Regions from separate parts of the Glutamicibacter sp. TV12E genome, predicted to be linked through region 1. Evidence: riboswitches for the same ligand, from Rfam matches in the RefSeq annotation. Region 1 holds a riboswitch; the other holds the start of a gene.
The links. Region 1 has a riboswitch for S-adenosylmethionine ahead of ACT7DV_RS06065 (flavin reductase family protein). Riboswitches for the same ligand answer to the same signal wherever they lie in the genome.
Positions count from the first base shown of each region.

Region 2: it holds a riboswitch for S-adenosylmethionine, as region 1 does, so the genes downstream of both, ACT7DV_RS02270 (O-acetylhomoserine aminocarboxypropyltransferase/cysteine synthase family protein) here and ACT7DV_RS06065 (flavin reductase family protein) in region 1, are expected to answer to the same signal.

Region 1 covers NZ_JBQVVF010000001.1:1,293,357-1,300,947, forward strand. The annotation lists gene ACT7DV_RS06040 (hypothetical protein) at 1-162, opposite strand, end outside; gene ACT7DV_RS06045 (acetyl-CoA hydrolase/transferase family protein) at 519-2,036, shown strand; gene ACT7DV_RS06050 (PQQ-dependent sugar dehydrogenase) at 2,033-3,097, opposite strand; gene ACT7DV_RS06055 (dihydrofolate reductase family protein) at 3,105-3,695, opposite strand; gene ACT7DV_RS06060 (PaaI family thioesterase) at 3,741-4,157, opposite strand; SAM riboswitch class IV at 4,557-4,674, shown strand; gene ACT7DV_RS06065 (flavin reductase family protein) at 4,772-5,272, shown strand; gene dnaB (replicative DNA helicase) at 5,932-7,287, shown strand; gene ACT7DV_RS06075 (ZIP family metal transporter) at 7,349-7,591, shown strand, end outside.
Region 2 covers NZ_JBQVVF010000001.1:484,938-492,528, forward strand. The annotation lists gene ACT7DV_RS02255 (HNH endonuclease signature motif containing protein) at 1-1,316, opposite strand, end outside; gene ACT7DV_RS02260 (AraC family transcriptional regulator) at 1,380-2,249, opposite strand; gene ACT7DV_RS02265 (cystathionine gamma-synthase) at 2,321-3,535, opposite strand; gene ACT7DV_RS02270 (O-acetylhomoserine aminocarboxypropyltransferase/cysteine synthase family protein) at 3,535-4,836, opposite strand; SAM riboswitch class I at 4,922-5,012, opposite strand; gene ACT7DV_RS02275 (LysR family transcriptional regulator) at 5,245-6,186, opposite strand; gene ACT7DV_RS02280 (DUF1852 domain-containing protein) at 6,309-7,301, shown strand; gene ACT7DV_RS02285 (methionine synthase) at 7,321-7,591, shown strand, end outside.

The sequences.
Region 1 (7,591 bases):
GTAGCCAACAGCTTTTTTCATGAAAGCCTCGACTGCGGCCGCCTCCGGGTCGGTCTCATCTACAAACTTCACCGTACCCTCTGCGCCCTGGCTAGAGACGAACTGATAATCCATCTTCGTTGTGAGCTTGAGATCGGTTGCATCGAGAGTAGTGAAATCCACGCCCGAGGAACTTATATTTCCTTTGCCAGGCGTCGCTGTCTGAGACGGTGACTGACTTGCTGGAGCTTCGGAACCTTCAGGACTCGTTGACGCTGCCCCGCTGCTGCAGGAAGCAAGGCTTAGCGCTAGAGCAGTGAAGGTCAGTATCGCAAGTGACTTTCGCATAGGGGTCTCCTAGGACGAGGTGAGAACAATTATCCTGAGTGTAGGCTGAAAGGGTGGGGAACGGGAAAAGGTGTTCTTTCCATGTCGATTTATCACGGATCTGGAAAGAATTAACTCATGAAGAGCATCCGTTCATGTTCGTGATCCCACGTTGAGAATTTATCTACCGTCAAGAATGTGGGTTTAGAGTTTTGCACGAGCGTATTCACCACCGGGCCTTTGCCGATCGCCTGATGAGCGCCGAACAGGCGGCAGCATTCATCAAGCCGGGAATGACGGTGGCCATGAGCGGCTTCACCGGTGCCGGATACCCCAAGGCAGTGCCCGGCGCCCTGGCCGCCCAGATGGAACGCCAGCACGCTGCCGGCGAGGAGTTCAAGATCAACGTGCTCACCGGCGCCTCCACCGCCCCCGAGCTCGATGGCGTGCTGGCCAAGGCCGAGGGCATGAACCTGCGCCTTCCCTACATGTCCGATCCCGAGCTGCGCCGCCGCATCAACGAGGGCAACATGGAGTACATGGACATCCACCTGTCCCATGTCGCCCAGCACGCCTGGTTCGGCTTCTACGGCAAGATCGACGTGGCCATCATCGAGGTGGTCGGCGTAACCGCCGAAGGCGACCTGATCCCCTCCAGCTCCGTGGGCAACAACAAGACCTGGCTGGAAATGGCCGACAAGGTCATCATCGAGGTCAACGCGCAGCAATCTGCCGCCATGGAGGGCATGCACGATGTCTACTACGGCACCGCATTGCCTCCGCACCGCAAGCCCATCGCGTTGACTACTGTGCGCGACCGGATCGGCCAGAAGTACCTGGACGTCGGCGTCAACAAGATCGCGGCGGTGGTCCAAACCGACGCGCCAGACCGGCTGAGCCCTTTCGCCCCGGTGGACGAGACCAGCGAGAGGATCGCCGATCACCTGCTGGGCTTCCTGGACTCGGAGATCCGCGCCGGCAGGTTGACCGAGAAGCTGCTGCCATTGCAGTCGGGCGTCGGCAACATCGCCAACGCCGTGCTGGCGGGCCTGTCCCGCGGTGGCTACAAGGGCTTGGCCGCCTACACCGAGGTCATCCAGGACGGCATGTTGGAGCTGATCAAGGACGGCACCATCGAGTTCGCCTCGGCCACCAGCTTTTCGCTGTCCGCCGAGGGCATCGAGGAATTCAACCGCAATGTGGAGCACTACCGCGAACGCATCCTGCTGCGCGCCCAGGAGATCTCCAACCACCCGGAGATCATCCGGCGCCTGGGCTGCATCGCCCTGAACGGGATGATCGAGGCCGACATCTACGGCAATGTGAACTCCACCAATGTCCTGGGCTCCCATGTCATGAACGGCATCGGCGGCTCCGGCGACTTCGCCCGCAACGGCTACCTGTCGGTGTTCATGTCCCCGTCCACCGCCAAGGGCGGCAAGATCTCGGGCATCGTGCCCTTCGCATCGCATGTGGACCACACCGAGCACGACACCATGATCCTGATTACCGAACAGGGCCTGGCCGACCTGCGCGGCCTTTCGCCCAAGCAGCGCGCCCAGCTGGTCATCAAGAACTGCGCGCATCCGGACTACCGTGGGCTGCTGCAGGACTACTTCGACCGGGCTTGCAGGCAAAGCTACGGCAAACACACCCCTCACCTGCTGGGCGAGGCCCTATCCTGGCACCAGCGCTTCGAGCAGACCGGGGATATGCGCCCGGCCAGCTAGCCGCCGGTCTGGCGGGGCATCAGGCGCACGATGCGGTCATCGCCAGCACCGGGCTGGCCACGCCCGTCGGTGTTGTTCGTCAGCACCAGCAGCGAGCCGCCAGGATCCACCAGCACATCGCGCAGCCGGCCGAGCCGGCCATCAAGCAGCTCTTGCTCGGTGGCCGGCGCGTCCAGTTCCACCGCGCGCAGCACTTCTCCGCGCAGATTCGCCAGGTAGGCGGTGCCATCGAGGATCGCGATGCCGCTGGGGCTGGCCTCCGAGGGGGACCACTGCGCAATCGGGTCGGTGTACGACCGATCTGCGCCGCCCTTCCCCTCGACTTCGGGCCAGCCATAGTTCCCGCCGGCCTTGATGATGTTCAGTTCGTCGAAGGTGTTTTGCCCGAATTCGCTGGCATACATGGTGCCATCATCGCTCCACGCCAGGCCCTGCACATTGCGGTGCCCATAACTGTAGACGAGGGAATTCTCGAGGGGGTTGTCTTCCGGGACGCTTCCATCGGGTGCCATGCGCAGGATCTTGCCGCCCAGCGCCTGCAGGTCCTGGGCTTGCCCAGGGTTGGACGCATCGCCCACGCTCGCGTAGAGCATTCCATCCGGTCCGATGGCCAGCCGCCCGCCGTTGTGGATATTGGCCGAGGGCAAGGAATCCAGCAGGGTCCGCGGAGCCGACAATGACAAGTTTCCGGCGCTGCCTTGCACCGTGAATTGCTGAATGCGGTTACCGGATTCAGCGGTGGAAAAAGCGTAGAGCTGGTCCGGCGCGAGGAAGGCCAGGCCCAGCAGCCCGCCTTCGCCTATCGCTGCGAGATCCTCGATCCGGGCCACTTCGCGGCTCTGTCCGGACTCCGAAACCTCCAGGATCCTCCCGGAATCGCGTTCGCTGACCAGCAAGCTGTCCTGGACGTAGACCATGGACCACGGAGCTTCCAAGCCGGTGGCCAGTAGTTCTGGAGCGGTTTGCGATTCGGCAGCTGGACTTGGAGGTGGTGTTGGCGTGGAGCATCCGGCGAGGAACACTGCGCCGAGCAGCAGGCAAGCGTCTCGGATGTGCTTCATCGAGCGGCTAAGCGTGCGCCGGCTGGTGGCGCGTCGGGCGATACGTCAGTTCCTGGATCCGGCCGTCCAAAAGCTTTGAATCGACAAGTTCCAGGTCATAGTCGTCGACCCCGCCGAGTACCGGAGCAGAGCCGCTATGCCCGGTCAGCACCGGGAAGATGCTCACCTGGATGAAGTCCACTAGACCTGCCGCCAGCAGCGAATGGTTCATGGCCAGGGAACCGTGAGAGCGCAGCGGCACATCTGAGGTTTTCTTGAGTTGGGCTACGACTTCCAAGGCATCAGCGCGCTCCAGCGTGGCATTAGGCCAAGACAGCGGCTCTTCCAAGGTGGTGGAGATGACAGTGGCGGGCTTGTCGTGCAAAGCCACGCCCCACGCGTCTTCAACCTCGGGATTCATCTCGATTTCTGCCCAGAAGAGACTAAATAAGCGGAAGGTGTTTGCTCCGAAAACCATGCGGCATTCGGGAGTGTAGAGCCCGAGGCGATGGGCCAACAGCTCTGGCCCCTGTTTTCCCCAGTAGCCACCCCAATCGCTGCCTGCACTGCCGAAGCCATCAAGGCTGCTGAACACGTCAAAGGTATAGGTGGCACTCATGGCAAGCCTCCGAAGCTGATCCGCTAGGTGCCACCTAGGATACGCTCAGGCGCCGGGCATATCTACGTTTTGGGTGCGCAATTGTCCGCGCGAGAGTTCCTTTCCGCTGGCCTCATCGGTGATGACGACTTCCCACAACTGCTGGGTCTTGCCTTGGAACAGCGCCTTGGCCTCAACCTGCACGCGCGCACCGGTGGAGGGACGCAGGAAGTCGGTGGCATTGTGCACGCCCACAGCAAATTGATTGCGCTCTGAGACCGCGTAGCTGGCGCCAACGCTGCCGGCGCTTTCAATCATGGAGGCATAGACACCTCCATGAACGACGCCCCACGGGGTGTGGTGCTCTTCATTGAGGTCGGCATGGCCTCGCACGGAAGTGGCGGTGATGTCATCAAAGACCAGGCCAATGCTGTCAGTGAAGCGGCTGGTCTTGTCGGGGATTCGCTGTTCTGGGGAACTCACGGGTGGCTCCAAAAGTGTTGGGGCGCGATGCGCCTGTTCGAGCGGTGGGGATTGCAGTTCAATTATTCGCACTTTACCTGTTGAAGTGCGCGGCAATCCTTCCGGGATGATCCCTGGTGGCGGATCTTCACATTCGGTGTGCGCCATGGCGAACCTTGGCGCCGATTTTCCTGGAAGCGCAGATGCCGGAAAATATTTAGCCCTGCCATAAGTTAATGCGTTACGACGAAGATCACACCCTCGCGGCCCACTGAAGTGCCACTGTGGGCCGAATTGGTGAATAAAGGACTGTTTTGTGACCTTAAAACTGAGCCACTGTCGAATATTTTGTTGAATATTGCGATTTGAGAAGTGAATTGTTTGACGGTGCTTCGTCATGGGCCATATTGTTTTAAGCAGAATCAAGAGCATCAGCTAAAAGCCCTGGCTTGCTGATCGGCAACCCTCTCAACGGTAGTGGGGTGCTCCAGGTGAGGATTCGGTTTTGCGCCAAATGGTGTCAGAACAAGTACCGCGCACGGCGTGAAACCTCAGTGGCAACCGGATTCGGATCAACTCGAACCGCTGTTCCCGCTGGGTCTGACGCGGTGGGCAAGAACCGAAGGAATCGAGCCATGTCATTGAATCGTGAACTTGACCCGCTAACCCTACGCAAGGTTTTCGCTCAACATCCCTCAGGCGTGGCCGCTCTGTGCGCAGAAGTGGACGGCGTAAAAACCGGCATTGTTGCATCCTCATTCACTGTGGGGGTTTCGCTGGAGCCCGCATTGGTGATGTTCGCAGTCCAGAAGACCTCCAACACTTGGCCGAAACTGCGCGAGGCCAGCTACATTGGTGTTTCGGTACTCAGCGATCTTAATGGAGGGGTCTGCACGCAGATCGCTTCGAAGAAGGGCGATCGGTTCCTCGGCGTGGACACCGTGGTTTCTGAGCAGGGCGCTCTGTTTATTGAAGAGTCCACCCTCTGGCTGGAAACGTCGATTTACAATGAAGTCGAAGCTGGTGACCACTGGGTTGTGCTTTTGGAGGTGCATGGGCATCACACATCACAGCACTCGCCGCAGATCTTCCATGATTCCCGATTTCATTCAATCCCAGTTCCTGAGCTCGTCTAGATCTTCTGAGTGGTAGTTTCCCGAAGGCTCGGCGCGGATTTCCTGATGGTGATCTGCACCGGGCCTTGTCGGGTTTCGGGACGCGTTGAACGCCAGGCAAATAGTTATCCACGGTGTGTATGGCGGCCGCTTCGCGAAAATGTGGACTATTGGCCATAATCTGCCGAGTTGGCCGTTATAAGAGACGGTGACTAAGCCTTTTGCGATTCTATGAATATCCACATGGTTATCCACATGACTGTGGGCAAGATGTGCAGAACTGTGTGAAAACCGCGATAATCCCTGTATTGCGGGCGTTTTTGGGTGTTGATAACTACTGTGAACATATCGCTACCTTCAATAAAACATTTCCCTGTCCACAGATGTGAAAACAGAAAACACCTAGTCAATCACTATTACTGTTGGGTACTTGACAATAATCCACAGGGTTCTCCCCAGACAGTGAACAGGCTAGTCCACAGCTGATGGTATGTTATGCACAGGACCTGTGGATAATGGAGTTTACGTGGGTAGACATCGGCCCTACTGTTGGCTTTGGGGCAGAAATATCCACAGACGTAATCCATTGAACAGTTGGCATCAACTAGCAGGTTGGAACGTTGCCATCTGGCAAGGAAGATTTTTCTCCCTGGGGTCAATAGGGGATGGAAGTGTCTGCAATGAGTGCTGAGCCGGTCTACGAAGGACGAGAATCCGACGCAGGGCGCAAGCCGCCACAGGATGTCGAAGCCGAGATGTCCGTGCTCGGTGGCATGATGCTATCCAAGGACGCCATCGCCGACGTCGTTGAGGCGCTGCGAGGAACCGACTTCTACCGTCCGGCTCACGAATCCATCTACGAAGCCATTATCGATTTGTACGGCCGAGGTGAACCTGCCGATGCTGTGACCGTGGCCGACTTGCTGACCAAGCGCGGCGAAATTTCCCGTGTGGGTGGCGCTGCCTACCTTCACAACCTCATTCAGCAGGTGCCCACCGCCGCTAACGCCGGCTACTATGCAGAAATCGTGCGCGAGCGCGCCGTCTTGCGCCGCCTGGTGGACGCCGGAACCCGCATCGTCCAGATGGGCTACTCGCCCGATGGAGAAGTCGATGCCATCGTCAATGAAGCGCAAGCCGAGGTCTACAAGGTTGCGGAAAACCGCAGCAGCGAAGACTACGTACGCCTCTCGGACATCATCGAAGGCACCGTAGACGAAATCGAAAACGCCGCGAACGCCGGCGACGGCATCACCGGCGTGCCCACCGGGTTCTACGAATTCGACGAGCTGACCCAGGGCCTGAAGGGCGGCCAGATGATCATCATCGCGGCCCGTCCTGCAGTGGGTAAGTCGACTTTCGCACTGGACTTCGCCCGGTCCGCCGCCATCAAGAACAACATGGCCACCGTCTTCTTCTCCCTGGAAATGGGCCGCAATGAAATTGCGATGCGCCTGCTTTCGGCAGAAGCCTCCATCCAGCTCCAGGACCTGCGCAAGGGTTCGGTGGAAGATGCACAATGGACGAAGATTGCCACCACCATGGGCCGGTTGAATGAAGCGCCGCTGTTCATCGACGATTCGCCGAATATGTCCATGATGGAAATCCGCGCCAAGTGCCGCCGCCTGAAGCAGCGCAACGAGCTGCGCATGATCATCCTCGACTACCTGCAGCTGATGAGTTCGGGCAAGCGCGTGGAATCACGCCAGCAGGAAGTTTCCGAATTCTCGCGTAACCTCAAGTTGCTGGCCAAGGAACTCGATGTTCCGTTGATCGCGCTGTCGCAGCTGAACCGTGGATCCGAACAGCGAACCGATAAGCGGCCTATGGTTTCGGACCTTCGTGAATCCGGTTCCATTGAGCAGGACGCCGATATGGTGATCTTGCTGCACCGTGATGATGTGTATGACAAGGAAAACCGTCCAGGCGAGGCCGACGTGATCATCGCCAAGCACCGTGCCGGTCCTACCAAAACCATCACCGTGGCATTCCAAGGCCACTACTCGCGCTTCAGCAATATGTCCTCTGAGGGTTAATCCCAGTCAGAACCAACATGGCAGCTACTAAGCCAGCGACTTGCTGGCTATAGTGGGTGCCATGTTCGCTTCTTTGCAGGCCTTGCTTTGGGGCACGGTAGCCGGCTCGGCGCTGTTGCTGGGATCTGGCGCTGCCTGGTGGCTGAAAATTCCGAAGGTCTGGGTTTGCGCGATCATGGCCTTAGGCGCAGGAGTGCTGGTCAGTGCACTGAGCTTTGAGCTTGTACTCGAGGCCTTCGAAACTGGCGGGCTTCTGGCAACGGCGGCCGGTGTGCTGGTGGGAGCCGCGCTGTATTTCTCGGCC
Region 2 (7,591 bases), 810 kb from region 1:
CCTCGATAGGCGGCGCGGACGGCTCGACCTTGGGCCTTAGAAAAAAGCCGTTGGGTTCGGCCAAGGTCCAAGGGCAGAGAAATGCCATTGAGTACCAGCGGGTAAACGCCGGCGGTACAGAGTGCGGCTCGTGCTTCACCGGGGGTGAGGGGCAATCCGCTGGAAGTGACAGCAAAGTCCTTGAGCTGCTGTTGCATCTTTTCCCAGTTCAACACGATGCTGACCTGCGCTGCGGGCGGTGTTGATATACCGGAACCGGTGGGAGAACTTCCCATCAACAGGGTTAGCAGTCCCAGTAGCCGGCGGCGTTCGGGCTTCATGTCTTCCCACGGTTTGTGTTCATCCGGTCTCGGCGAACTTTGCAATGTTTCCGGTGGTGCTGATTGCTTCGGCTCGGCGGGTCCGGAATGGTTCCCGCCCTTGGCCCAGTCTGGCATCGACTCCTCATCGTCGCAGCCGCTCCCCGGTTCCCCGGTGAAATGAGCTTCGGCGTCCTTCAAGTGCTCGCGATTACCGGCCACGGTAGCCGGATTGTCCATCTTGGCGAGGTAGGCCTCGATAAAAGCCGCCTGCGAAGGAAGTAAGCGCAGCACATATTCGACCAGGCCTTGGCGCATGCCGCGTCTAAAAATACCGATGCACTCAAGCAGGGCCTTGATCGGGCGTTCGCCGGATTTCACCTCGGCTATGAGCGCGTTAATGTGTTTGCGTGCGGACTTCGGTTCGGTGCGCAGGAAAGCCAGTGCGTCGGCTTGGAGTTGTTCTTTCTTTTTACGCCCGGCTTTGCCCTCGCCCAGATCCTTGCGGGCTGAATGCAGTTTCGTGGCCGTGGCAGCGACCGGGCGTGGGTCGACGTCAGGATCCATGAATTGTTCGGCGAGCTGAGGCAACCACGGGGCGATGGGTTGACCTGCCTCATTCACCCCACCAATCAAGCAGTCGGCTTGGATCAGGCGGGCCGAAGCGGTGGCCCGTGGAATATCCAACCAGTCCTGCAGCAACCCGGAGGCACTATTAAAGTGGGTGCGTCCGGTGGTGGTGTGGCCGGGGGCTGCTTCGATCTGCTCGAGAGTGGGATTGGTGCCGGCATCGGAGATAGCTTGGAAGGAATCCCGGTCGAGTTTATGCGCGCCGGTGCGGCGCACCGCGTGGGCCGCTTCGATCTGCGCACGGGCCTGCTGCTGGCCCAAGTGCTCGGTGAGCAGCGCGAAGTAGGCGGCGTGGCCGGCGGGCAGGTCACCGGAGAGCACAGCCGTGGCTGAGGCGATCAGTTCGCTCGCCTCAGCCAGATTCTTCAGTGCCTGCGCTGTATCCATAGACACGAGCATGCCCCGCGGGAGTTGATCCGCGGGGCATGCAATGACGGTGTGTGGATAAGCTCAGCGGTCGGCTTCCACCGGTAGCCAAAGCTCGCAGGTTGCGGTGCTGAAATCCGCGGCCCGATCGAGCACTGCGACAATGGACGGGCCGGGGCGCAAGCGCCACGGATTGGATGGGAACCACGAGGTGGCCGTGGAGGCCCAGAGCTCCTGCAAGGCTGATGGGTAGGGGCCGGCCACGCTGAATACGACCCAGTGGCCAGCGGGCACCTGGATGGAATCCAGGTCGTCAGGCACCGTGGCATCGGCTGGCACCGCGACCCCGTGCAGGTAGGTCAGCTCGGTCCCTTCCTGATAGTCCGCATCAACCTGGTCGCTGACCTGCAGCAGCCCTGCAGGCTCGACGGCCGACAATTCCTTGAGCCGGGCGTGCTCGGTGACTGGGATCGAAGCAATGTGCGCTTGGATGTGCGGGTTTGCTCCCTGATGGATCAGCGGCACTTGTGCGGCGTATCCGATGAGCTGGAAGTTTTCTCGTTCAATTATTCGTGCATCCATGGGGCTATTCCCTTCGACTTTCAGGCTGAACCTGATGATTGGCTGGCTTCGAAGGGGGCCACCATTCTCGCGGACCTCGCCCGCGCTCGCACCGTGCACGGACCGGAAAGCCCGGCCGAAAGCTTCGGCCGAACCGTAGCCGTAGCGGATCGCGATGCCCAGCAGGTCCTCGCCGGAGAGCAGGTCCGCTGCGGCCTGGGTCATGCGGCGACGGCGGATGTACTCGGAGACCGGCATGCCGGCCAGCGAGGAGAACATCCTCCGCACGTGGTATTCGGTCGTGCCTTCGGCGCGCACCACGTCAGCGAGGTTGATCTGCGTGCGCAGCTGAGCCTCGATATGCCCGACGAGCCGATTGAGAATTCCGATCATGATTCCACCCTTCCCCAACTACTATTCTCCAGGGAAGGGGCGCGCCGCCCGATCTTTGCGGTTCGAAGTTATCAGGCGTTTTCCAGGGCCTTCTCGCGCACCGTGGCAGGTTGGCGTGCAGGCTGGGTCGCGCGGGCAGCCGCCAGCCCGCGCTGCAGATCGGCGATCAGATCCTCGGCCTCCTCGATGCCCACCGAGAGCCGGACCAGGTTGGCCGGGATTTCCAACTCGGTGCCGATCAGCGAGGCGTGGGTCATTTCGCGCGGATAGCAGACCAGGGATTCCACCCCGCCCAAGGAGACCGACAGCTGGAAGTACTCCATGGACTGGGCGAAGGCGCGGGCGGAAGCCTCATCTTCCAGGGCCAGTGAGACGATGCCTCCAAATCCGCGCTGCTGGCGAGCGGCCAGCTCGTGGCCGGGGTGGTTCTCCAGTCCCGGGTAGTAGACGCGGGTGACCTCGGGCTGTGCATCGAGCCAGCGGGCCAGCGTGGAAGCGGTGGCGCAGTGGCGTTCCATGCGCAGGCCCAGGGTTTTCAGCCCGCGGGCGGCCAGGTAGGAATCCTGCGGGCCGGCCACCGCGCCGCCGGCGAACTGCTGGTAGCCCACGGCTTCGGCCAGGGTTTGGCCGCGGAAGAGCTGGTCGGCCACGATGACCGCGCCGCCGAGCACATCGGAGTGCCCGCCGATGTATTTAGTGGTGGAGTGGACCACCGCGTGGGCGCCGAAATCCAGCGGGCGCTGCAGATAAGGGGTGGCGAAGGTGTTGTCCACCACCAGCAGGGCGCCGTGCTCGCGGGCGATGGCAGCCCATCCGGCCAGATCGGCGATGCCCAGCAGCGGGTTGGAGGGGGTCTCCACCCATAGCAGCGCGGTGTTCGGGCGCACCGCGGCGCGCACCGAGTCAAGGCTGGTGATCTCCACTGCGGAAGAGGTGATCCCCCATTTGCTGTGCAGCTTGGAGATCAGCCGGTTGGTGCCGCCGTAGCCGTCGGCACCGAGGATGATGTGGTCGCCCGGTTCGAGCACCGCGCGCAGCAGCGCGTCTTCGGCGGCGATGCCCGAGGCGAAGGCGAATCCGGCGGCCCCGCCTTCCAGCGCGGTGAGCTGGTCCTGGAACCTGTCGCGGGTGGGATTCGAGCCGCGGGAGTATTCGTGCCCGGAGCGCAGCACGTTGATGCCGTCCTGGATGAAGGTGCTGGTCTGGTAGATCGGGGAGACGACCGCCCCGGTGTGCGGGTCCTTGTGCTGGCCGGCGTGGACGGCCTGGGTGTTGAAGCCAGTCATCATGCTCCTTGGGTTTGCGGGGCCAGGGCCTGGTCCAATGCCAGATCCAGGGCCTGGGTGAGGTCTGCGAGCAGGTCGGCCGGGTCTTCCAAGCCGACCGAGAGGCGCAGGGTGGAAGTGTTCAGCCCGGCGGCGGCCAGCTGCTGCTCGGAGAGCCGGCAGTGGGTCATGGTGGCCGGGTGCGAAATCATGGTGCGGGTATCCCCCACATTGGCGGCCAGCGAGATCAATTTGAGCCCATCGATCACCGGGGAAACCAAAGTCGGGTGGGCCAGTTCGATGGCCACCACGCAGCCGGTGCCCTTCGGCGTGATCTTCTGGGCCAGCTCGTAGCTTGGGTGGGTGGGCAACGACGGGTGGTGGATGGCCACGATGCCCGGGTGCGCCAGGAGTTCACCGATCAGCGTGGTGACGCTGCGCTGCACATGGGCGGCGCGCACCGGCAGGGTTTCGATTCCGGCGAGGATCCCCTGGGCACTGGCCGGGGCCAGGGTCGGGCCCAGGTCGTGCAGGAATTTGGAGCGGACCAGCATCGCGTAGGCGGCCGATCCGTGGCGTTCGAGCAGCGAAGTGTTGTTCAGGCGCACTCGCGGGGCGGCGATTTGCGGCCAGCGCGCGGTGTCGGAGAAATCGAATTTCCCCGAGTCCACGACGATCCCACCGAGTACCGAACCGTGTCCGGCCAGGCCCTTGGTGGCTGAGTGGACCACGATGTCGGCGCCGAAGTCCAGAGGGCGCACGTTCAGCGGGGTGGCCAGGGTGTTATCCACGACCACCGGGATGTTGTGTTCGTGGGCGATGGCCGCGATGGCAGGAAGATCGGCCACGGTGCACAGCGGGTTGGAGACGGACTCCAGGAAGAATGCGCGGGTGTCATCCTCGATGGCCGCAGCCCAAGCCAAAGGATCGGCCTGGTCGACAAAGCTGATGCGGATGCCGAAGTCGGCGAAGGTGTCGGTGAACAGATCCACGGTGCCTCCGTAGAGCGAGGAAGAAGCCACGATGTGCTTGGGTCCCTGGGTCAGGGCCAGCAAGGACAATGCCACCGCGGCCTGGCCGGTGGCGGTGGCCACCGCGTGGGCTCCGCCTTCCAGTGCTGCCACGCGCTGTTCGAGGATCGAGACGGTGGGGTTGCCGGTGCGCGAGTAGGTGAAGCCGGCCTGGCGCAGCGCGAACTTCTCGATCGCCTCGGCATGCGATTGGAATTGGTAGGCGGCGGAATTGTGCAGCGGCGGCAGCATCGGGCGGAATTCTCCGCTCGGGCGGTATCCGGCGTGGACCGCGTCGGTTCCTTGGCTCATGGCTCCTCCTCGTTCTCTGCGAGGGAGTGCACCGATAGGCATCGTGCAAAGGCACGAGGCACAGCGCGAAAGCGCGTTCGGAACTGCTCCATCGTTCCTGGCATTAGCACCTTTCGGTTTCCCGATGGTTGCTGCGACGTCAACGAGCCAGATCTCTTAGTCGCTCTTGATGGTTTGTTGTTCCTCCATGGTTGGCCATGGCTCGCAGACGGCGCAAGCGGCCAACAGCCCTGCGCTTCATACAAGGCCGCCGGGCTTCATATGACCTCTAGTTGTCATGATGACGCGGTGGCTGGCACCACTTTGTGACGCGAGCTTTTGAGCGGAATCGGTGTGATGTAGGGGTTTTGCCTGAAGTTTATGACGATGGACCGGCGCTCGATGACCGAGAGTTACGCCTAGGGCGGCTCAGCCGAGCACCTCGACGCCGAAGCTGGCGACCACGGTGCGGACTTCTTGCAGATAGCGCTGGGCCTGGTCGGTGAGCGGGATCGCGGCGTGGCCGATCCATCCGATCTCGATGCGCTCCTCGATCGCCAGCGGGATGGCGACGATGGAGGGATCAAGCTCGTCGCTGATGATGCCGGTGGAGATCGTGTACCCGCCCAGGCCGATCATGAGGTTGAAGATGGTAGCGCGATCAGAGACCTGGATTTCGCGTTGGCTGGAGCGGGTGGAGAGCACCTCCTCGGCGAAGTAGAAGGAATTATTCGCGCCCTGGTCGAAGGTTAGCCGCGGCAGGTCTTCGAGGTCTTCGAGCGTGACCTGGTCCCGGGTGGCCAGCGGGTTGCTGCGCGAGATGAAGATGTGCGGATCGGCGAGGAACAGCGGGTGGAAAACCAGCCGGGATTCGCGCAGCAGCTTGTCGATGACCTTCCGGTTGAAATCGTTGCGGTACAGGATCCCGATGTCGCTGCGCAGGGTGCGCACGTCCTCGATGATTTCTTCGGTGCGCGTCTCGCGGAGCGAAAACTGGTATTCCTCGGCCCCGCTGGCCTGGACCATCCGGACAAAGGCGTCCACCGAAAATGAGTAGTGCTGGGTGGAGACGCCCAGCAGCCGCCTGGCGGAGGGACGTCCGAGGTATCGGTGCTCCAGCAACTCCACTTGCTCCAGGACCTGCCGGGCGTAGCCAAGGAATTCTGCGCCTTCGGCGGTGAGCGTCACTCCCCTGGCCGAGCGCACAAGCAAGGTGCGCCCCACCCGTGATTCGAGCTCCTTCATCGCCGCCGACATGCTGGGCTGCGCGACGTAAATGAGGTCGGCGGCAGCCGAAATCGACCCCTCGGAGGCTACCGCCACAAAATAGCGTAGCTGCTGCAGTGTCAAGCCATTCGTTCCCTGAACCATAGCCAGAGTCTATATGGATCCATAGTTATATCGAGTTACCTGATATCAAGAATCACCCTGCATGATTGACGCAACGACTTCCCCTCGGCCTGCCCAGGCCTCCCAAATACAGATTGGCCATCATGGCAGACGCATTAAATTTCAGCATTGGCACCACTAGATTCGACGAGAATTACTCCCCTTCGACAAATTCGCGCACCACGACAAACTTCGCTAATTTGGCACGTGGAGAGCGCCGCGAAGAGAACCTTCGCAATGCCCTGACGATGATCAACCGCCGGTTCAATTCCCTTGCTCACTGGGACAATCCCCAAGGCGACCGCTATTGTCTTGAATTGGAAATCATTTCCGCAAATGTGCATTTTTCTGCCGATAATACCGACCAGCAATTTCCTCTTTTAGAAGTGCTTGAAACCACGATCGTGGATAAACTCACCGGCACTCGGTCCCAGGGCATGGTCGGCAATAATTTTTCTTCTTATGTCCGCGATTACGACTTCAGCGTTGTGCTTCCAGCTTCGTGTAATGACAGCGGAGCTCCGGTGCTTCCCGAAGATTTTGGCGATCTCCATGGACGGCTCTTCCAGCACTTCTTGAACTCACAGGCGTACCGTGAGCGTTTTGCCCAGCTGCCTGTGGTTTGCATCAGCGTCTCGACTTCCAAGACCTATTTCCGCACTGGCAACAGCCATCCGGTGCTCGGCTTGGAATACCAGCAGGACGAGAACTCGCTCACCGATGCGTACTTCGGAAAGATGGGCTTGAGCGTGCGCTACTTCATGCCGCAGGGTGCTGTCGCACCGCTGGCTTTCTACTTCCGTGGCGACCTGCTCAACGACTACACGAACCTGCAGCTGATCAGCCTGATCAGCACCATGGAGACGTTCCAGAAGATCTACCGCCCGGAGATCTACAACGCCAATTCGGCGGCTCCGGCTGTGTACCACCCGAGCCTTGGCGCCGAGGATTTTTCCCCCACCCGCGTCTTCTATGACCGCGAAGAGCGAACCCAACTGGGCAAGATCCAAGGCAAGTTCACCGAAGAGCATTTCATCATCCCAAATCGCCAACTGCTCGATCAGTGGTCCGCTTCCTGCCCGACACCCGTCGCCTAAGATCCAGAAAGATTCCCTTATGACTTCCCCGCTTATCCCCACGTCGATTGTAGGCAGCCTGCCCAAGCCGTCATGGCTTGCCGAGCCTGAAAAGCTCTGGTCCCCTTGGAAGCTTGAAGGCGAGCAATTGCGCGAAGGGCAGCAAGACGCCATGCGCGCAGCGGTGCTCGAGCAGACCCAGCGCGGCATCGACATCATTTCCGACGGCGAGCAGTCCCGCCAGCACTTCGTTACCACCTTCATCGAGCACCTGAGCGGTGTCGATTTCGAGAAGCGCGAGACCGTGCGCA